Regions from separate parts of the Peribacillus frigoritolerans genome, predicted to be linked through region 1. Evidence: riboswitches for the same ligand, from Rfam matches in the RefSeq annotation. Region 1 holds a riboswitch; each other region holds the start of a gene.
The links. A riboswitch is a leader RNA that binds a small molecule or an ion and turns the genes downstream of it on or off. The one in region 1 is predicted to bind preQ1.
Positions count from the first base shown of each region.

Region 2: linked by a shared signal. The riboswitch ahead of ABOA58_RS02305 (QueT transporter family protein) and the one ahead of ABOA58_RS20685 (VUT family protein) in region 1 are both predicted to bind preQ1.
Region 3: linked by a shared signal. The riboswitch ahead of queF (preQ(1) synthase) and the one ahead of ABOA58_RS20685 (VUT family protein) in region 1 are both predicted to bind preQ1.

Region 1 covers NZ_CP158190.1:4,225,565-4,233,096, reverse strand. The annotation lists gene queD (6-carboxytetrahydropterin synthase QueD) at 1-325, shown strand, start outside; gene queE (7-carboxy-7-deazaguanine synthase QueE) at 318-1,046, shown strand; gene ABOA58_RS20715 (DUF4260 domain-containing protein) at 1,091-1,438, opposite strand; gene ABOA58_RS20710 (TetR/AcrR family transcriptional regulator) at 1,490-2,059, opposite strand; gene ABOA58_RS20705 (hypothetical protein) at 2,297-2,581, shown strand; gene ABOA58_RS20700 (HD domain-containing protein) at 2,627-3,598, shown strand; partial or broken gene ABOA58_RS20695 (SRPBCC family protein) at 3,778-4,217, opposite strand; gene ABOA58_RS20690 (SRPBCC family protein) at 4,246-4,728, opposite strand; PreQ1 riboswitch class I at 4,979-5,021, shown strand; gene ABOA58_RS20685 (VUT family protein) at 5,072-5,614, shown strand; gene ABOA58_RS20680 (hypothetical protein) at 5,636-5,785, shown strand; gene ABOA58_RS20675 (PadR family transcriptional regulator) at 6,336-6,656, opposite strand; gene ABOA58_RS20670 (alpha/beta hydrolase) at 6,967-7,532, shown strand, end outside.
Region 2 covers NZ_CP158190.1:477,249-484,780, reverse strand. The annotation lists gene ABOA58_RS02330 (sigma-54-dependent transcriptional regulator) at 1-770, shown strand, start outside; gene adhP (alcohol dehydrogenase AdhP) at 813-1,826, opposite strand; gene ABOA58_RS02320 (DUF3892 domain-containing protein) at 2,139-2,435, shown strand; gene ABOA58_RS02315 (hypothetical protein) at 2,517-3,329, opposite strand; gene ABOA58_RS02310 (YbaK/EbsC family protein) at 3,467-3,988, opposite strand; PreQ1 riboswitch class I at 4,159-4,203, shown strand; gene ABOA58_RS02305 (QueT transporter family protein) at 4,210-4,695, shown strand; gene ABOA58_RS02300 (TVP38/TMEM64 family protein) at 4,819-5,475, shown strand; gene ABOA58_RS02295 (PAS domain S-box protein) at 5,590-7,221, shown strand; gene ABOA58_RS02290 (cadherin-like beta sandwich domain-containing protein) at 7,273-7,532, opposite strand, start outside.
Region 3 covers NZ_CP158190.1:557,794-565,325, forward strand. The annotation lists gene qoxB (cytochrome aa3 quinol oxidase subunit I) at 1-815, shown strand, start outside; gene qoxC (cytochrome aa3 quinol oxidase subunit III) at 815-1,411, shown strand; gene qoxD (cytochrome aa3 quinol oxidase subunit IV) at 1,413-1,697, shown strand; gene ABOA58_RS02735 (YfmQ family protein) at 1,974-2,423, shown strand; gene ABOA58_RS02740 (BA3454 family stress response protein) at 2,868-3,125, opposite strand; gene ABOA58_RS02745 (EamA family transporter) at 3,259-4,095, opposite strand; PreQ1 riboswitch class I at 4,249-4,294, shown strand; gene queF (preQ(1) synthase) at 4,399-4,899, shown strand; gene ABOA58_RS02755 (aspartate kinase) at 5,104-6,450, shown strand; gene ABOA58_RS02760 (nitroreductase family protein) at 7,070-7,532, opposite strand, start outside.

The sequences.
Region 1 (7,532 bases):
ATGCAAGAACCTGCATGGCCACACGTATAAGGTCATTTTCGGATTAAGCGGGTATACAGATTCACGAGGGTTGATGATAGATTTTGGGGACATCAAGGATATATGGAAAAATGAAATTGAAATCCACCTGGATCACCGTTATTTGAATGAAACCCTGCCGCTCATGAATACAACAGCTGAAAATATGGTTGTCTGGATTTATGAAAAAATGGCCGAATCCCTTTCATTAAAAGAATATGAGGGTGCTAGAGTCGAATTTGTTCGACTGTACGAAACGCCGACAAGCTATGCCGAAGCCAGAAGGGAGTGGATGGAAAGTGAGTAAACTCCCTGTTATGGAAATCTTCGGGCCGACCATCCAAGGAGAGGGAATGGTCATTGGCCAAAAAACCATGTTCGTTCGGACGGCCGGCTGCGATTATTCGTGTGCCTGGTGTGATTCCGCATTTACTTGGGATGGCACCGGTAAGGAAGATACCGTCCAGATGACTGCTAGAGAAATATGGGATGAGCTGAAGCGTATTGGGGGTTCTGGTTTTTCCTTCGTGACGATATCAGGAGGAAACCCGGCTCTGCTGAAAAACCTAAACGGCTTGATAGCGATCTTACATGAAAATAAAATGAAAATAGGTGTCGAAACCCAAGGGAGCAGATGGCAGGATTGGTTTCTCGATATTGATGAACTGACTATTTCACCTAAGCCGCCGAGCTCTGGAATGAACACGGACTTTACGGTGCTCGACCAAATCATCTCGAACCTTGCCAATCGAAATCCTGAAAACCATGTCTCATTGAAGATCGTCGTCTTTAACGAGGAAGATTATCAATATGCCAAACATGTACATGGGCGTTACCCGGATATTCCTTTTTATCTGCAGGTCGGCAATGACGACAGCCGGACGGCGGATGATCGTCAATTGATCAGCGGCCTATTGAAGAAGTACGAAGAGTTAATTGATAAAGTGATAGTAGATGATGAATTGAATGATGTGAAAGTCCTGCCCCAGCTGCATACCTATATATGGGGAAACAAGCGGGGCGTGTAAAGTAAAGGCAGTGTGATGTTTAATCACACTGCCTTTTAAGCTTATTACAACCTTTGCATATGTGTAGCTTTGAAGGATGATGTGTATTTAAGGCCATATCCAAATAAGCGATCCATTCCTATATGCGCTGTCCAAATTAAACCAATCAGCATCAATGCATCCGACTTTAGGAAAATGGATAGCAAAATCGTGAAGATGGACAGGATATAAGTATGAAATAAGTTATAAACCCTTGCTCCAATCCGATCATTGATCAGATAGGCCAGCATGGAAACATCAGGCGATAAAATCAATAGAAGGAAAATCCACCAGCTGAATTCATATAACGAATAGATGTAAATCACCGCTAAAAAGACCATGAGCCCTTCAATATGAAGGTATTTCTTTACCATATTAAAACCTCCAAAGTTTATTTGACCAATGGTCAATAATATTCAAAAAAATTATATGATGTTCCTGATGATATTTTTTACATGAAAATAAGCTAAACCTTTTACATCTTGATATGATAGTTCAGAATTAATATAAAAAGTTATGAATCCGTGAAGAGAAAGAAAAATCGACCAAATGGATGCAGGATTTAGCTTGTTGTCCGTTAGGTCCGTCAGGGACTGGATTAGCTTTTCGTATGTTTTATTAGAATCAAATTGGAGTAACTGCTGAATTTCTTTTTCCTTCGATAAAAACATGACGGAATAATGATTCTGTTGGGTTAAACCGAACTCCAAGAAGCACAATAAAATCTTTTCCATTTTTATAGAAGGGTCATTTTCCGACATGATGATATCATCGATTAAATTATTTAAAACGGAAAAATCCGTTTTTACCAAACTGTAAAATATTTCCGCCTTATTTTTAAAATGATAATAAATGGCTCCATGGCTGCAATCCAATGATTTAGCCAATTGCCTCATTGAGACATTCGAATACCCTAACGTTGCGAAAAGGTTTCTAGCTTCATTCAACACCATTTCCCTGGATAATTCTTTACCTGCCGATTTCCTTGGCGACATCTTGACACCTCCTATTTATTGACCACTGGTTAATTAGGATGATAGCTCACTGATTTCCAAATGTCAAATATTAGATCGAATGATAAATTCCTAAACTTTACCATTTTGTGAAGCGGAATTCCATCAGTGTTGCAAAGGGGAGGATTGAGGACATTGCAGCGTTTGACTTATTTTGTACCGTTAATACCCTCATATGGTATTATAAGGGTATTATTAGAGCGTTGAGGGGATGAATAAATGAAAAAGAAATTCGGTATTTTTGCTTCAATTACCATAGTCCTGACCGGCTATTTTTTATTCACTAAACCGTATAAAGATAAAAAGAAACCTGTAGAAGACTTTTTTAAAGTGTATCCACGAGATCAGGTAATAATAAATGAAATGATGATCATAGAGGGAGTTGATGAGGACAATCCGGGTGATATCGATTTGAATGATGAAGAGGAATTGGAAAAATTGGTAAAAAAGCAATATGAGCAAAATCAAAAGGGGGAAATAATTTTTACAGAAAAAAATCAGTGAAATCACCTACCTGTAATGAGTAACTAATGGGGGAGGCGGCAGTTATTGATAGTTTTGGATAGTATCTATGGGGAACACATTGTAGAGGGAGTTCTGGAAGAGCTGATAGTAAGCAAACCGGTCCAAAGATTGAAGGGGATACATCAAGGCGGGGCAAGTTATTTAGTTAATGAGAAGTGGGATGTCACACGATTTGACCATTCAATTGGTGTGATGCTTTTAATAAAAGAGCTTGGTGGGTCATTGGAAGAACAAATCGCGGGCTTGCTGCATGACGTATCCCACACTGCATTCTCACATGTAATTGATTTCGTTCTGGATTGTAAGGATGAAGATTATCATGAAAAAATATATGAACAAGTCATTATGGAATCCGAAATCCCCTTAATACTGAAGAGGTATGGATATGAATGTGAAGATGTTTTTCAATCAAAATGGGAATTGCTTGAACAGCCAGCACCTGAGTTATGTGCCGATCGGGTAGATTATACTCTCCGGGATATGTATCAATATGGACATATCACACTGGAATCCGTTCATGACTTTCTAAACCATGTAATCATAATAAATGGAAGGATGTATCTGGATAATATTGAATCGGCTGAATGGTTTGTGAAAACGTATTATAGCGAAGTTATTGATTTTTTCATGGAACCGCTTAATATATATGGCTATGGAATTTTGGCAAAGACCTTAAAATTGGCTTTGGCTAAAAAACTAATCAGCCTTGATGACTTACTTGGTACAGATGAGGAAGTCATGTCCTTGTTAAGCTTGACTGAAGACCATGAAGTGCAAAATCTGTTAAAACGGATCCATGGTAACGTAAAGGTGAAAAAAAATCAAGTGGACTACGATTTTTATCTGAAAAATAAAGTGCGGCTCATTGATCCTTCCGTTATTCAAGGAACCCAATTAATAAGAGCATCCAGTTTATCAGACAAAGTCAAGAAAATGGGAATTGAAGCCTACAAAAAAGCTTCAAAGGGCATGTATCTAAAAGTGATTTCCGATTGAATTTCGTGTCAAACCATACGGAAAGTCAAAAACTCAAGGGTGTTATTCATCCTTGAGTTTTTTTCCGGAAACATCTAAGTCTCCTCCCGTTTAAAAATTAGTTGATTTAGACAATCGACATCCAGTAAGGAGCTTGATTAACGGATGCCTTATACATCTGAACCAGCATCCTTTAATAATTAAAAAACTAATGATGCTCTCAAAGTATTAACGCCATTTTCCAAATAACCCTTTAAACAGGTTAATGTATAAACCCAACCTTCCTTTTGTCCGATCATTTTGTTTATTATTTCAGGGTCGTCTTCACTCAAACCTGATTCGTTTACTTCAATAATTGTACTCGTATTATCCAACTCTTTTAGTGTAATGGTAACAACCGTTTCTTGATCATTTCCGCCCCCGCAAACACGATTTTCCTATTTTCCTCGACTTCCATTACATTAATAACCACTTCAGCATCGTATTCGTTGTATCTCAATGCAGGCGTCCGGCCTTGTTCCCATCTTTCCGAACTCGATGAGAACCAGAAATTCCCGATTTTTTCAGGATTCACTATGGCTTCAAACACTTCATTAGCTGGCTTGATTATCTTAAATTTCGTAATTATTTGGGTATCCATACTAAATCAACTCTCTTTCGATTTGTTTTTATTGTATTCCACTATCCCAATCTACTGATATTGGCGGCAGGGTCCTTCCAGTTTCAAGCAAGCTCTTCAGGTTACTCAGAATGGCTGGCCAACCATTATTCAAGCCTTCAAAGGTATTGTCATCATATACGAAATCTGTCTCCAATAGCTCCTCATGCCTAAGCGTTAACTTTAAAGTCGAATCATCCATTTTCTGTAATTCAAAAGTGACCCGTGTAGGCTGCTTGCGAGGTGTTTCGTCTCCTGCCATGTTCCATGTATACGAGAGCAGGTGCAACGGCTCACACTTAAGTACATTCCCATGATCAGTAATCCGCCCATCTTCCAGCATATATTTGACGCTTGAACCTTCTTGCCAGTCAGACTGTACTTGCAATCCAAAGTGGTATTTCTTCGTGACTTCACCACTCGTCAGGGCTTCCCAAAGCTTCTCTGGTGTGGTTGCGATATAAATAGGATAGACAAACGTAGTTTTTTTCATAATTCTTTTTCCTCCTCGCCAAATAAGATATCAAGATCGTAACCTAACTCTATCATTGATTGTCGGCTTTCATATACAGCCGGTCAAGCAGTTTTTTGCGACAGAAATCGGCAAAGTCATTGCATTGAAGAAGATTTGAAGTGCATTGCTAAAACCGGATTCTCCGTGACATAAAAGGGCCGTATGGAAACTTCTTGATTTCCAATCGCTTTCAAGCTACGATGAATAAGGAAAATGATAATCCGCCCGGGCGGAAGAGGTTCTAGCTACCCTCTCAAAAAAACTAAGGAGAACAGGGCTCTTTCTTAGGGTGCTGTTTTTTCTGTATAAGGAGAATTAAGAAATGTTAAGAATTTTATTGTATTTAGTATCCATCATCACGGCGAATGTGGTTACAGCAGCTTTTGAGCCATTACATTTTGGCATGTTCATCATCCCGATGGGAACATTGCTCATCGGGGGAACCTTCATCTTCCGAGATCTGGTCCAGAATAAATTCGGCCGCGCGAAGACCTATATATGCATCGTCACTGCACTTATTTTATCTGCATGTGTATCATTTTTATTAGGAGATACGTTACTGATTGTTTTTGCTTCCGCATTATCCTTCGTGGTCGCAGAAACAGCGGATACGGAAATTTATACCCGTTTAAAGCTCCCGATGAGTTGGAGGGTGTTTTACAGCGGGATCGTTGGAGGATTTTTCGATTCGGTGATATTTGTCGTGATTGGCCTAAGTCCATTGGGTGCCAATATATTGCCATGGGAAGCAGTACCCGCTGCGGTCATCGGCCAAATCATCGTTAAAACTATCATTCAGTCCATTGGTGCCGTATTGTTGGGACGAATCAACGTAGAACTGGAGAAACGTGTAGTCTCCAGTTAAATGCCAGGAGGGATGCACTACATGGATGGAACCAAAAAAGAAAAAGATAAATGCTATTGCCTCGAGGCCTTTCGTGAAAAATATGGGGCGCATGTTCAAGGGGAATGTATGAAGCTCTCCTGCGCCAATTATCGCAAGCATAAAGGAATTGACAAAAAAGGACCAAATTAGGTCCTTTTTTTTGCGTGAACGGAGTAACTCACGAGTAAAACGTGCGGAATTCACGATTAAACGGCACTAAATCATGAGAATAGCGCGGAAAGCGTGATTAAACAGCGCAAAATCATGAGTGCAGTGCAAATACACGAATAAAGAGCGCAACGCCATGAGTGCAGAACGAATTCACGAGTATATGGCCGAAATTCACGAGTAAAAGTGCAAAACTCACGAGTAAATGGCCGAAACTCACGAGTAAAAGTGCAAAATTCACGAGTAAACAGAGCGAAATCATGAGTGCAGCATGAATTTCACGAATAAAAGTGCAAAATTCACGGTAAATGGCACGAAATCATGAGAATAGCGCGAAATCCTGAGTAAACAGCGAGAATTTCACGAATAAACAGTGCAAAATAAAGAGAGCAGCACGAATTTCACGAATAAACAGTGCGAAATTATGAGTGCAGGACAAATTCAAGAGTAATTAGCCCAAACTCACGAGTAAAAATCAAAAAAAGCTTCCTGCACCGTTCCATTAATGGGGCTAGGAAGCTTTGTATATTGTTTAAAATTGCTCTGTGCTTTTCCGAACTAATTTTTCGAGGAAGAAAAAGCATTCTCGCTTCCGCTCAAGTTCGGTTTGTCCATTTTCGGTGACATGATAATATTTCCTGCGGCCTGACTCGGACTCTTGCCAATGGCCTTTTATGAATTCTTTTTTTTCTAACCGTTTAAGGGCGGGGTAGAGGGTGCCTTCACTTATTTGATATTTGCCCATGCTCATTTCCTTCAAGATCTTCGTGATTTCATAGCCGTATAGCTTTTTTTGTGAAAGAAGTGAAAGCAAAAGGAGGTCAATGCTTCCCTTCATTAATTCTTTATCCAAATAAATTCTCCTCCTTTTCATTTTTAAAGTGTAATACGTTGTACATCGTATCACAAGGTGCATTTTACTTTTCTTAAAAAAAATGGTTAAATGACGATTGCTAAATAAATTTAATCATAGTAAAATGTGCTTCGGAACGGATGAGTTGTGAAGAGTGTGGTAAGGATACTATATACATGATTTAATTGTTTTAATGAAAATACGGAATAGGATAGAAGAATCCCTACTCAAGGGGTATTAATTGATTTTTTTTCGAAAATCATTTAGATTCTATTTATCAACAAGAGCAAAGAAAGAAGGTCCTAGATAGATGAAAGTGAAAGCACCAGAGCCATTCACATATATTGGTGGAAAGAGAGCTGTTCTTTTACTTCACGGGTTTACCGGAAGTACAGGAGATATGAAGAAATTAGGGAAATACTTGAATGATCTCGACTATACTTGCCACGGACCTCTTTATAGAGGGCATGGAGTGTCTGGTGAGGAGCTCGTTAAGACTGGTCCAAAGGAATGGTGGGAAGATGTAGTTAATGGCTATAAATTCCTTAAAGAAGAAGGATATGAAGAAATTGCTGTTGTAGGAATTTCTTTAGGAGGAGTGTTCTCATTAAAAGTGGGAATTGAATTGCCTGTAAAAGGCGTAGTTTCAATGTGCGCTCCGACGCAAGGGAAAAGTATCGATCGACAAAAGAACCGCTTGCTCAATTATGCACAGGCTTATAAGAAATTTGAGGGCAAAGATGCAGACCAAATTGCTGCAGAAGTGAAGCTGCTGGAAGAAGAGCCTATGCCTCAACTAAAAGATGTGCTGAATATTATTAATGAGACAGGTGAAAATTTAGATTTAATCACATCACCAACTCTTGTTCTGCAAGG
Region 2 (7,532 bases), 1.8 Mb from region 1:
CCCAGCTACGAAAGGGTTTTTTCGAAATTGCAGGGAACGGGACGCTTTTCCTTGATGAAATTGCGGATGCGAGTCCCGCCATTCAAGTCAAATTGCTTAGGGTTTTGGAAACACGGGAATTCATGCGGGTTGGCAGCAGCGGGACATTACGGACGAACGCCCGGTTAGTGGCGGCCTCCAATGAAAATCTGCAGCAGGCAGTGGACAAGAATAAATTTCGGGAAGACCTATTTTACCGACTGAACGTCGTGACTTTGGATATCCCGCCATTAAGGAGCCGAAAAGAGGATATTCCGTTGCTTGTCCGTCACTTGGTTGAGAGAAATGGTCATGGAGATATTTCTTTTTCGAATGAAGCCATTGAAAAATTACAGCAATACAACTGGCCAGGCAACATACGCGAACTTTCTAATGTAGTCATGCGCACGCTAACTCTTGCAGACAATAAGTCGGTAATAACCGCCAATGATATCTCTCTATCCAACAACCAGTTCACTCCTGACAAAAATGTGGCCCCTAATGGGATTCAGTCAACTGAAAACCTTCTTGAAGAGTGGCGAAAAAGGCTGGTGGCTGACTTTAATGAGAAGGATGAACTGATGCTTGAAGAAATCCTTACGGAAATCAAACAGCTTCAATCGACAATTGGAAAGGAGCTCGTCATGCAGGCACTGCAAAAAACCTACGGCAACCGGAATGAAGCTGCCAAACGCTTGCAGATATCCATAAGGAAATTGCGCTATATATTAAATGAGAAGAGCCAGACATAATAAAAAGAAGGATGCCCCGTTCCAGGGCTTCCTCCTCTGTTCCTATTCTAGCGTCAATACGATACGTCCGTTGATTTCTCCCTTTTCCATCATGGAAAACACGTCATTGATTTCATCAAGCTTTCTTGTTTCAATATTCGTTCTGACTTTTCCATCAGCCGCAAATTGAACAGCTTCCTGTAAATCTTTTCTCGTCCCAACGATGGACCCTTTTACAGTTACCCCATTTAACACTGTATCAAAAATCGGGATTGGAAGTTCATCATTCGGCAATCCGACTACGACAAGTGTGCCGCCCCTCTTGACTGAACTGTAAGCCTGTTCGAATGCTTTTTTCGTAACCGCCACAGAAATGGATGCCTGCACACCGCCAACCTTATCCTTTATGGCCTGTACAGGATCGGTCTTAAGCCCATTAACCGTGTAATCCGCCCCCAGTTCCGTTGCCAGATCAAGCTTATCATCTTGAATATCGACAGCAATAACATTAAAGCCCATCGCTTTTGCGTATTGCAGGGCAACATGTCCCAATCCGCCAATTCCATAAATCGCTACCCAATCACCAGGTTTTGCTTCTGATACCTTAAGCGCCTTATAAGTCGTTACACCTGCACAGAAAATCGGTGATACCTCCGCAAAGTCAAGCCCTTCAGGAACCTTCACCACATATTTGGCAGGTGCTTTACAATATTCCGCATACCCGCCGTCCACGGAATAACCTGCATTCAATTGATCCAAGCAAAGCGTTTCCCTTCCAGTCAGACAATATTCACAATCGCCACATGCCGAATAAAGCCATGGGATCCCAACACGGTCACCCACTTTCAAGGAAGTTACGCCTTCTGCCACCTTTTCTATAATACCCACACCCTCATGTCCGGGGATAAGCGGAAGCTTGGGTTTTACCGGCCAATCACCATGGACCGCATGTAGATCGGTATGACACACGCCACAGGCTTTAATTTTCACTAATATCTCACCATACTCCAATTCCGGGATGGGTACTTCTTTAATCTCAAGTTTTTGGTTAAATTCATTGACGACCGCCGCTTTCATTGTCTTAACCTGTTGTTTTGCATTTACAGTGCTTGCCCCTTGTTTTACATTCATGATTCATTTTCCTCCCTTAATCCAGTGGATATTATTTCTTGCTACTACTTAAACTTGCACTACTTAAACCTGCTACTACTTACTTAAAATAGATGCAAGTGCCATGCCACTGCAAACAGGCCAAGAAGACAGCATTCACTTAAAAAAAGTGCCGAAAAATCGGCCCATTTGGACGAAATAACGGCTCAAGTTGGACGAAATCCGGTTTGTATATTGCAGAAAAAATGGCTCACCCTATAAATAGGAGGTGTCCAAAACATGGACCAATTTGAAAAAGCCTATGAATCATATAAACAGCAGGGAACACCGCAAGCAAACCAACCTGATTCAGCAGGAAAAGAAGAAATCATCGCCGTAAGGAAAAATGAAGAGGACAATATTATCGCCATCAAGACGAACTCCGGCCGCGAACTCGACTACCCCACAGCCCTTGCGGAAGCAAAGGCTGGCAACCTGGCCAATGTTGACGTCTTTCATAAATATGGACGTGACATATTGCGGAGTGAGCCCGATGGGATAAAGGAAAATAACCTGGATCAACTGCCGGAGTTTTGAATTTTCGGGGAGACTGCCTGATATGGGCAGTTTTTTTCTGTCTGGATGAGCTAAAAAAGAACCAGCATGATTAGCCGGATCTTATTTTTCGTAAGGATAGGATTCAGAGATTTCGAGCAGTCGGCCGCAGGACTCGACAACCTCGATGATTTCCATCCATGACATGTCCAGACCCAGTTCATTAGCATGGGAAATCTTATCCCGTAATTTCCGGATGGCGTTCGCATCCTTCTTCCCTTTACTTTTCGAAGGGATTTGGAAGAAGCACCTCAATTCTTTATCTTTATGTATAATATCGAATTTATCACTGATTTGCAGGCACTCTATTATATTGATATCCTCATTTTTATCGATTCTCCTTCTATATAATTCGGTTGCCTTTTCTAAACGGTCTTCGCTGATCATTGGATACCAGCTGCCATCGCCGAATCTATCCAGGATGATATCACTCATCCTCATTTCCAATAAGGTAATATATCCGAATATCAGCATCCTGATCGGAGGCTTTTGAAGGTCGGCATGGGTAATCAACATTTTAATTGAATTATTCTCTAATACGAACACCCTTGTTTTATTCTTGAAAATATGGAGAAGCTGGATCAAAGGGGTTGAATCCGAAACCATTTCCCTTGGTGAAAAGCTTTTTAAATATTCAGAAATACTCCCTTCACCTAGTTCTTCCCTTTCGATATACCCGATGATTTCCCCTTGATCTTTGACTGCCAATATATCAAAATTCTTTTTTTCCAATGCTTTCTGAATATCCAGAGCCAGATCATTTTTATGGCAAAACTCAAGCTCCTGGGCAATGCTCTTAACCGTTATATTTTCTTCATAAAGAGTTTTAAGACTAAGATAGCTGCTATTGCTTTTTCTTTCGCTTCCATTTAACATCTTTCAACCTCCGCTCAGGAACACTTTCTGCCCGTTTTCCGCTTTAATCATAGAAATGCATGCGGCCCCCACAAATAAAGTCCACTGCAGTGGACTCAATCCCAATCATGTTAATCTAATTTTTTGGCACCCATTGATCAAATGCCATCAACTGTATTGCCTACCGCCGTTTCCTCATTCTCCTTTTCTTCCCAACCCTTACAAACATCCACCCAATCCTTCGCACCTGAATATTCAAACAATTCAGCGAGTGTAAGTTCTATTGCAGAGTTCGCACTGCCGCAAGCCGGGAACAATGACTCGAAGCGCTTCATTGATACATCAAGAAAAACAGCTAAATCGTTTGCCAGACCAAACGGGCAAACTCCTCCGATTGCATGGCCGGTCTGTGCAAGCACTTCTTCAGGCGAAAGCATTCGTGCCTTGAAACCGAATGTCTGACGAAATTTCTTATTATCCACTTTGGCGTCCCCTGCGGCAACTACCAAAATCGCGTGTTCACCTTCCCCTTTAAAGGAAAGAGTCTTAGCAATCCGCGCTGGGATAACACCGATGGTTTCCGCTGCCTCAATCACCGTAGCACTCGATGTTTCAAACTCCTTTACGTCGCCTTCCCGATTCCATTTTTTAAAATGGCTTTTTACACTCTCGATCGACATATTATATTCACTCCTTTGACGTACATATTGAAATAATATCATCCTTCATTGCAATAAATCAAAATCCTATTGTGCTACTTCTCCTGCTTGGAAACTAATAAATTAAAACCATTCTTTACAAATTGACGAAACAAGCTTACATGAGATACTATTAAACATCGGGTAAACGCCTACACGTGGTTCGTAACCATCCCACGATAAAAAACTAGGGAGAGAGTAAAATGAATGTTCGTACACTCGTGATAAACGGGTTATTGGCTGCCTTGTATGTGGCGGTCTCATTGGTGTTTAAACCAATAGCTTTTGAGATGTTCCAATTCCGTGTACCGGAAATGTTGAATCATCTGATTGTATTCAATAAAAAGTATATCTACGGTATCGTTGGCGGAGTCTTCATATCGAATCTGCTCTTTTCACCGATGGTACCATATGATTTGATTTTTGGGGTGGGGCAATCCCTGCTCGCCTTATTGCTTGTCATTTATGTATCTCGTTTCATAAAAGGCATTAAAGGACGGATGATCGCCACGATTATCTTTTTCACGTTCACAATGTTTTTAATTGCAATTGAACTGAACCTTGCCTTTGGCTTGCCATTCTGGCTAAGCTGGATGACTACAGCTGTCGGTGAGTTCGTTGTCCTCCTGATTGGAGCGCCAATCATTTATGGAATGAACAAAAGAATTCAGTTTGAAAAGTGGCTTTAAAAGGAATCTTCGCGCCGTTAAGCCACTATAATGGAAAAGAGCTGTCTGCATGATGCGGCAGCTCTTTTTTTTCACCAATGAACTCGAAAATGATAAACTATTAGTAAGAATGGTGGTGGCCCTTTGAAAAAAGTCCTGACCATAATCGGTCTACTTGTAATTGCAATATTTATATACTCTAATGCAGAGCTGTTCACATTAGTTTGGAAAAGTGACCTAGATTCTGTTATTAGCATATTGAAGGAAAACCTTTTGCTTACATTTATTGTGACATTCGTATTGATGTTTGTACAAAATTCTTTTACAATCATCCCCTTAATTTTGCTCCTGACTATCAATGTCACGATATTCGGATTCATATATGGCTATCTATGGAGTTGGTTTACAAGTGTTGTTGCCTCAGGATTCATTTTTTATGCAGCAAGAAACTGGTTTCAGGAGCTTCTCTTAAAGAAGATTGGCGAAAAGTGGCAAGAAACCGTTGTGGAGCATGGCTTCATGTACGTTTTTACAGGCAGGATTTTCCCGCTTATCCCAACAAGCTTAATTAACTTGGCAGCTGGAGTCAGCACTGTCACGTTCAAGGATTTTTTATTAGCGACGGGGCTTGGCAACCTTATATACTTTTTCTTCCTATCGCTGATTCCCTATGGACTGCTATCTGTTGAAATGAACCAATATACGCTAGCTGCACTCGCACTCCTCTTCTTACTATTTTTCATTATCTATAAGCGTGCAAAAAAGAAAAAGAAACTTACCTTCTTCAGAAAAAACAGGTGACCACATTGGCCCTGTTTTTTTATTTAGGATTCTGCATATATTTTTTTCCGATAGTTTGTTAAAATGTGTATGTAATTTTACCTTTGAAATGTCTTAAAATCAGGGAGAATCTCCATGTCCAAACGCTCCATCTTAGCAATATATATCCTATCCGGGATTCTTACATTAGTCGTGTTCGACTATTTTTTAACTACAAATATCCAAAATAAAGAGGTTTTTATTCAACTTCAAAGAGTGGAAGGCTTTGTTTTCCTTTTATCAATAGGCTTGGTCTTATATCTTTATTTAGCTAAAAGGGAAGAATTCAAACGATTAAAAGAAGCGGAACAACGTCGGCGTACACTCATCAATTCAATGGTGGATTTCGTTAACTTCAAGGATGGTGATGGCCGATGGCTTGAATCCAATACTTTCGGGCTGCAATTATTTCAATTGGAGCATGTAGATTATAAGGGAAAAAGAGACAGTGAGCTCGCAGAATACTCGGAATTTTATAAAGAGTCGTTGATCTACTGTGAAGTTTCCGATGAAGAAACGTGGCTAAAAGGGGAAATCACACGGTGTGAGGAAATCATCCCTCTTCCCGATGGCAATCACAAGACATTTGATACGATCAAAGTTCCCCTGTTCAATGAGGATGGTTCACGAAAAGGCTTAGTCGTCATTGGCAGGGATATTTCTGAAAGGGTTGTCGCGGAGAATCAATTATTCGAAAGTGAACAACGCTATAAATCATTGTTTGAACACAACCCATATCCGATGCTGATGCTTGATTTAAACGGAATGATCACGACCGTGAATCCTAGATTTGAAACGGTAACAGGCTTTCAACAGGAAGAAATACATGGAGCCTCATTCATTAATTTGAACTTCTCAGCAGAAGACGCGGAATTGATCCGTACATCTTGCCAATATGTCATGGAAAACCATAAGGGGATCAAAAAAGGGAAAGATATAGAATTCCTGACGAAGTACGGGAAGTCCATCTTACTTTCTTGTACGTTTGTTCCGATGATGGTTGGCGAGGATTTAGTCGGAATCATTACTTATGCTAAAGAGGTCACTCAAATCCGGGAAACCGAAGCACGCTTAAGAAGAACCGAAAAATTATCGATAGTCGGCGAACTTGCCGCAAGTGTGGCCCACGAGGTACGAAACCCGCTGACTTCTTTAAAAGGTTTCGTCCAGCTGCTTAAAAAGAGCGACCATCCCTATGAACAATACTACACAATCATGTTAAGTGAGTTGGACCGGATCAATCTTATTGTAAGCGAGTTACTCGTTCTGGCAAAACCACAGGAACTTCCATTCAGCAAACATCAAATCATCGACCTGATGAATGATGTCAAAACCTTGTTGAAACCAGAGGCGGACTCGTACCCCACCCAAATATCAATATCTGTTAAAAACGAAATACCACTTCTTTTATGTGAGGGAAACCAATTAAAACAAGTTTTCATAAACATGCTCAAGAATTCGATGGAGGCATCCGCCGATCACATTTGGATTGATTTCGAACGCATGGACAATAACCTTTCCATCACCATCAAAGATAATGGAAGCGGAATTGAAAAAAACCGGATAAAGCATCTTGGAGAACCTTTCTATTCTTCTAAAGAAAAAGGAACCGGATTAGGACTGACAGTCAGTTGCCGAATCATCGAGGCGCATCGGGGAAAGGTCCGCTTTAACAGCGAACTAAACCATGGAACCGAGGTCCAAATCATGTTGCCCATAAAATTATGAATCCGAGGACAAGCCTAAACCTTGTCCTTTTTTGCAGGATTCAGAACGATCCTATTTAAACAGGGAGGTGAAGAAATCCTTTATATTCCCAAAGAATGACACAGTCTCGACAGGCTGTTTCACATTAACCCGGCCTTCTGTATCATTGGATGTATCGCTCACTTTCTTGCCAGCCGTACTCATTTGTGTTGGCTCAACTTCCATCTCTTTTGTTTTGACATCATCCACGGTTTCTTCCTCATCCATCTCCACCTCCATATCCTTTTCGAAAACAAGGACGTAAGTCCGGCGCTCCCCATCCTTTGATACGG
Region 3 (7,532 bases), 1.9 Mb from region 1:
TATACTCTTTAGCTTTCATTCCGATTTTCACGCTCGGTGGGGTAACAGGGGTTATGCTTGCAATGGCAAGTGCTGACTACCAATACCATAATACAATGTTCTTAGTAGCTCACTTCCACTACGTTTTAATCCCTGGTACTGTATTTGCCGTACTTGCTGGTTTTACGTACTGGTGGCCAAAAATGTTCGGTTTCATGTTGAGCGAAAAAATTGGGAAATGGTCGTTCTGGTTCATTACAATCGGCTTTAATGTAACATTCTTCCCGATGTTCATCACTGGTTTAGATGGGCAGGCACGTCGTATGTATACGTACTCTGAATCAACAGGGTATGGTCCATTGAATATGCTCTCTTTCGTTGGAGCGATTGGCTTGGCAATAGGTTTTGCACTTATTGTGTACAATATCTATTGGAGCACTCGTTATGCGTCAAGAAATATTTCAAACGATCCATGGGATGCACGTTCACTAGAGTGGGCTACACATACACCAATTCCTGAATATAACTTTGCAATTGTGCCAACAGTTGATTCTACAGAAGCTTTCTGGGATTCAAAGAAAAAAGGCTTTAAGTTATTTGGCGGTAAAGTAGAAAAGATCCATATGCCAAATAACAGTGGTGTGCCGTTTATCATGAGCTGTATCTTCTTCGTTTGGGGCTTTGCGATGGTATTCAGCATGTGGATCATTGCAATCATTGCAACGATCGGTATCTTTGCTTGTATGATTCACCGTTCATTCGAAAAAGATCACGGACGTTATATCTCTGTTGAAGAGATCGAAGAAACTGAAAATAAATTGCGAGGTGCTAAGTAATGAAAATAGATAACTCGCTGCCACTAGAATATAGCACGGAAGAAAATCGCTTAAAGATTTTTGGATTCTGGATTTTCCTAGGAGCAGAAATAGCTCTTTTCGCTACACTGTTCGCCACTTATTTTGTATTGGTTGATGGAACTGGAAATGGTCCAACAGGGGAACATCTTTTTAAACTCCCAACCCTGATGTTCCAAACAATCTTTCTTTTAACAAGTAGTTTTACCATAGGTCTTGGAATCAATGCAATGAGACTTGGCAGACAGAAAGCAACGATTGGTTTCTTCATTATCACCCTTATTCTTGGTTTAGGCTTCTTGGGAGTCGAAATTTATGAATTCGTGGAGTATGTACATGAAGGAGCAACCATTCAAACAAGTGCTTTCTTATCTAGTTTGTTTACATTACTAGGTACGCATGGAGCTCACGTTACACTTGGTTTATTCTGGGGAACCTTCATCGTCATGCAGATCAAAAAGCGCGGTATGACTCCAGAAACAACAAACAAGGCTTTCATCTTTTCACTTTACTGGCATTTCTTGGACGTTGTCTGGATTTTCATCTTCAGTTTCGTCTATCTGAAAGGAATGATGTAATATGAAAGAATTATTCCCACGGGGCCAAGTTATGGGATTTGCGTTTTCTCTAGTCCTGACTTTGGTCGCACTATCAGTTATCATGTTTGATCTCTCACTGAAAATGGCCATGATCATCCTGCTTGTTACAGCTTTCATGCAAGCTGCACTGCAATTAGTTATGTTCATGCACGCAGGTGAGTCTGAAGATAAAGCATCGATTTACACAAACGTTTATTATGGATTGTTCGTTGCATTGGTTACAATTTTCGGTACAATGCTAACAATGATTTGGGGATATCAATAATCGATTCCGGAAAAGCTGGGCGTCTTGATGACGCCCAGTTTTTTTGTATTTTAATAAGTATAAATTTGTTAAGAAGGATGTGGATGAAATCTTTTGTTTAGTATAACCATTTCGGAACATTATATTTATTAAGGGGAAATTGCGTTTAAGTACAATGTTTTACCAAAGTAAAACGTTAATAGAACGGACACATCTTCTAAGAAAAACTGCCAGCCCTATTGATATAATAAGTTATATAAGAAAGAAATAATTTATAAATGTAGCGGAGATGATGAATTGACATTGCCGGTTTTGATTTTGACAATTATCTTAAGTTTGTTAAAAATATTGGTTTCCTGTCTTCCAACCGATGCTGTTAATTGGATTATCAGCAAATTTAAAATACACTCAGAAATTAGTGGCGGGAATGCGATCGTATCCTTTGACGGAAAACGTTTGGAAGGTGAAGAAAAAATTCAAGTTATTAATCATTTTAATAACGCCAGATTTTTGAAGAAAAATCATATATTCCCGGGTAACGAGCAATTATTTTTACATCCAGAGGACAGTGGGACTCCATTAGTCATTGATACTAAAAAAGGCAAAATTGATGTTAAGTTATTTGTGTACATTTACAATGACCACGTGGATGTAGTTAATCAATACAAGAAGAAACTCATTTCTTATAGTCTGTTTTCCGATAGCCTTCAAGAACGTTCCGTGCCATTAATAAGTAACTTAGCTTAAAAGAACCAAAAATCAATTATTATCAAGTTTGTAGACAAAAGGGGTTCTATCTAAATTTTAAAGCAAAGTTGATTGGAACGGAGGGTACGAGACTCCTGCGGGAAAAGCGAGTCCAAGGGAGACCCCGCAGGCGCAAAGGTGCCGCGGAGGCTCCCGGACCGCCCGCGGAAAGCGAGTGCCTGGAGTGGAAATTAACGTTTAAATTGTCTACAGCTGAGACGGTCTTTAAAAGACCATTTCAATTGGATATTTTTTCATTATAAAAAATTCTAGTACACAAACTGACAACTTAATTTTAGTATCTTTTGAAAAAAACAATTAAAAGTGTATTTTTTAATAGGAGGGAATTGCTGCAAGAGGGTCTTTAATCGTGCATATGAAAAATATTTTGGATATTATTTAATGGTAATAAAAAAGCAGGTATCTATTACGATGCCTGCTTTTTTATGCTTTCCATTGCTTTTCAACTTGATGAAGGGCTTGTTGTAAAATTACTTCATGATCTGTACCCGGTTTAGTAAGGACGTTAGTTTGATAAGATTTTCCTTGGAAATCAACTGTTACTGTAACTTTTACCATTATGCATCTTTCCTTTCTTGATTCAGAATTAAATGAGGTGGTTGTACCTATTTCTTTTATACCCATGGCAGAAGAATAATCAAACATTTCAAAAGCAGTAAAATTGAAAGAATTAATATTCAAAATTATCTGATATTTTTATGGATGTGTCAACATTTTTTTTTTTTTTTTTTGACCTGCCCCATTTCCCGTTTAAATAGAAAATGACCTGGCTTGTACACATGACAGCCAGGTTGTTTTTGTAAACGAACTATATTCATATTTTAGTTAAAATAATACCGATTAATGCTGCAAGAACACCGGCAATTTGATAGGTTTTTAGTTTTTCCTTGAATAAATAACATCCAGCGAATACGACAACTAAACAGTTCAGGCTGACGACAGGGAAAATGATGCTTGCAATCCCGGTGTTCAATGCAAAGAAATAACATCCATAGCCTATCATGCTTAAAAAACCTACTAAGGAACCGATTTTGACTTCCTTTAGCTTGATTTTTTCTTTTTTAAAGGCCAGAGCTGAAAGAAGATAAAGCATTCCGCCTCCATACATTGATACAAGGATATCAAGGGAGTTTAAATGAAGACGTGTTGATGTCGTCATTAGAATTCCGAGCACACCAAATGATAAGATGGAGAATAATGTGTGCATGATCCAAGGGACATATTGATGGTTACCTTTGGCGTTAGGTGTATACTGGATAACTAATGTAGCGAGAAACATGCAGACGATTCCACTCCACTGCAAGGAAGAAATATGTTCGTGAAAAATTAAAGCTGCACAGAGTATGGGGAATATTGCATTCGCTGCGATTAATGGTGATGTCAAGCTTGCCGGCCCTTTTTCAAAGGCGCTTGCCATCTGGATGTTACCATTAGCGTTCAGTACACCAATTGCTGCACCAAGCATGATGGACAGCCAGTTCAGCTGTAAACCATCCATAAATACTCCATAAATAATGGACAAAATAAAAGCTGAAAAATAAAAGAAAAATTGGATATGTATCTTGGAATATCCTTTTCCGCTGCTCCATTTGAAAATGCTGTTATTGATTCCGAAACATAAGCTTGTGATGAGTGCTGCAAAAATCCACATGTGTATATTCTCTTCTTTCTTATAGGTTGAACTGCTTTTTCCATTTTAAACTGAATATATAAAGGAATCAAACCCAATTTAAGAGAGTTGCATTGACAGATTGACTATTTTTTTTTATATTTACTAAGACAATTTTAAAATATTTCCCGATAAACGGGAGAGGTTCATAGCATCACCCTCTTAAAAAAACTATGGCTTTGATATTTTTCGCGAATCAACCATATCTTTGAGGAGATATGGTTTTTGTTATATAGAGGCCCATTTTATGAATCTCCCTGAAACGTGGGATTAGGAGGACTTTTCATGTCTGGAAGAAAAGAAGAAGAATTAAAAAAAGATATTACACTGCTTGGGAATCAAGGAACAAAATATACATTTGACTATGCGCCTGAAATCCTTGAGTCATTCGATAACAAGCATCCGAACCGGGATTATTTCGTCAAATTCAATTGCCCGGAATTCACTAGCTTATGTCCGATAACGGGCCAGCCGGACTTTGCTACCATTTACATCAGCTATATTCCCAGTGTGAAAATGGTGGAAAGCAAGTCTTTGAAACTTTATTTATTCAGCTTCCGCAATCACGGTGATTTCCATGAAGACTGCATGAACATCATCATGAATGATTTAATCGAATTGATGGATCCTAAATATATTGAAGTCTGGGGCAAGTTCACGCCTAGGGGCGGAATTTCCATCGACCCTTACACGAATTATGGGAAACCAGGTACTAAGTATGAGGAAATGGCGAATTACCGCTTGATGAACCATGACTTATATCCGGAAACTGTGGATAATCGCTAAAGAATAGGAGAGACAATGGGCATATGCCCGTTGTCTTTTTCCTTGTTTTTAGCCATTCTTTATCAGTCGTCCTGATGATTTGTCCTTTTTAAAAATACAAGTGTCCTCCTATAATGGAATTTCCACTTGATTGTTTCGAGAAAAAGCGTAATAATAGGGAGAGTTGATTTTGACAGAATATTTACGAAAATAGGGGATGTCGAGATGAAAGTTGCAAAGTTTGGTGGAAGTTCACTTGCGTCAGGTGAACAGTTGAGGAAGGTATTCGAAATTGTTGTTTCTGATCCAGAGAGGAAGATTGTGGTCGTTTCGGCTCCAGGAAAACGCAATTCCGATGATATAAAGGTGACGGATTTATTGATTGAAGCTGCGGAACAGCAGCTGCGCGGGGATAACGGAGAGCATTTGATAGAAGATGTTGTATCCCGCTATGCGAGCATTGCTGAAGAGCTGGATATATCCGAGAGTGTCATCACTGGGATTCATGAGAATTTAATGGCACTGCTGCATGCAGACCAAACTAACCCGAAGCGCTATCTGGATGCCTTGAAGGCCAGCGGCGAGGATAATAATGCGAAGCTGGTCGCAGGTTATTTTCAAAGCCGTGGTGTAGAGGCACAGTATATCAATCCAAAGAAGGCCGGCTTGATCGTAACGGATGAAGGTGGATTCACCAAGGTGCTGCCAGAGTCTTATGATCGGTTATATGCTCTGCGTGATGAGCCAGGAATCGTTGTATTCCCAGGGTTCTTTGGATATACGTTAGATGGTGATGTGTTAACCTTCTCAAGAAGCGGTTCAGATATTACTGGTTCGATTCTTGCGAATGGGGTCAAAGCTGATTTGTATGAGAACTTTACGGACGTGGATGCCGTTTATGCGGTGAATCCAAATGTGGTTTCCAATCCGAAGGGAATTCGGGAACTAACCTATCGTGAGATGCGTGAGCTTTCTTATGCAGGTTTCTCGGTATTTCATGATGAGGCGCTGATTCCTGCATTCCGTGCGGGAATACCTGTCCATATCCAGAATACGAACAATCCGGCGGCACAAGGGACCCGCATTGTGAATACACGGGATAATACGAACGGGCCCGTTATTGGGATTGCAAGTGATAAAGGATTTTGCAGTATTTACATTAGCAAATATTTGATGAACCGGGAAGTTGGTTTTGGCCGGAAACTGCTGCACATCCTCGAAGATTATGGAGTTTCATATGAGCATATTCCATCAGGCATCGATGATGTGACGCTTATTCTAAGGCAGGACCAGATGAAAGGTGAAGCCGAGAATAAAATCATTTCCCGAATCAAGAAAGAGCTGCATGCCGATGAAGTGAATGTGGAGCATGATCTGGCCTTGATCATGGTTGTAGGGGAAGGGATGCGTCATAATGTCGGTACAACGGCAAGAGCGTCAAAAGCCTTGGCCGAAGCAAAGGTGAATATTGAGATGATCAACCAGGGCTCTTCTGAGGTAAGCATGATGTTCGGTGTGAAAGGGCACAACGAAGAGACGGCGATTCAGGCATTATATCACGAGTTCTTTTGAGGATAATAGATCAGTGACCTCCTTTTAGAAGGGGGTTTTTTTGTGATCAATCTTTTAGTCACTATACATACGGCTGGACTTTTCATCTGGTACTTTAGGATAGTGGCAATGACCGTATGGGGATATTGAATCTGAGCTAAAAGACGCGGATACTTATTGCAGTGAATTGGTATGGTATATTCGTACTATAAAGCTGGGAAAGACTATAAAGTTAAGACAAATGCTGCTTCTGGATGTTATCCCCAATTGGTTTAAAATATTCACTTTGAGTTGATCTCGCTGAATAGAATCATGTTTAGAAAGCCATCCTTATCACCTCAAGTTTAATACTTCTATATTTAATACAAAAAAGACTGTAGGAATAAGTTCTATCTGTATATTAAAACAAAGTTGATTGGAGCGTAAGGTGCGAGACTCCTGCGGGGAAAACGCGTCAAGGGGAGACACCGCAGGCGTAAGCCGAGGAAGCTCCCGGACCGCCCACGGAAAGCGAGTGCCTGGAGAGAGATCAACGTTCAAATTGTAAAAGTCATAAAAAAACTGTAGGCAAACTCGATTTTCATCGAGTTTGCCTACAGTCTGAGCCTCAAAATGGAAGATTGGAGGCTTTCCTTTTATGTTAGTCCATAATGGTCAGGAGTTGATCAATCGCGTTCCTTGGACGCGGGGCAGGGATCATATCGGGATAGCCAACGTGAAGGCTGCCCACGATCTTCTCGCCAGGTTTCACGCCTAAAGCTTCACGAAACTCCATGCTATGTATCATGCCGTATGTTTCCCATATCATCCCGATTCCCTGTTCCCAGGCAAGCAGGCTGAAATTCTGAATCAAGGCACTTGTAGCCGCATAATCTTCTTCACGTGTCATGGGATTCGGATTCTCTTCCATGATCACTGCGACAAACATCGGTACACCTATAAGTTTATTATATCCTCGCTGTCCGGCTGCTTTTTTCTTTTCAGGGTCCTTCTCTTTGCCTTCCATGAATGCACGGGTTGCTTCTGCTAGTTTTAAGCGGCTATCACCCAGAACCACGACGAAGCGCCACGGTTGGGTCAATTTATGGTTCGGTGCCCATGTT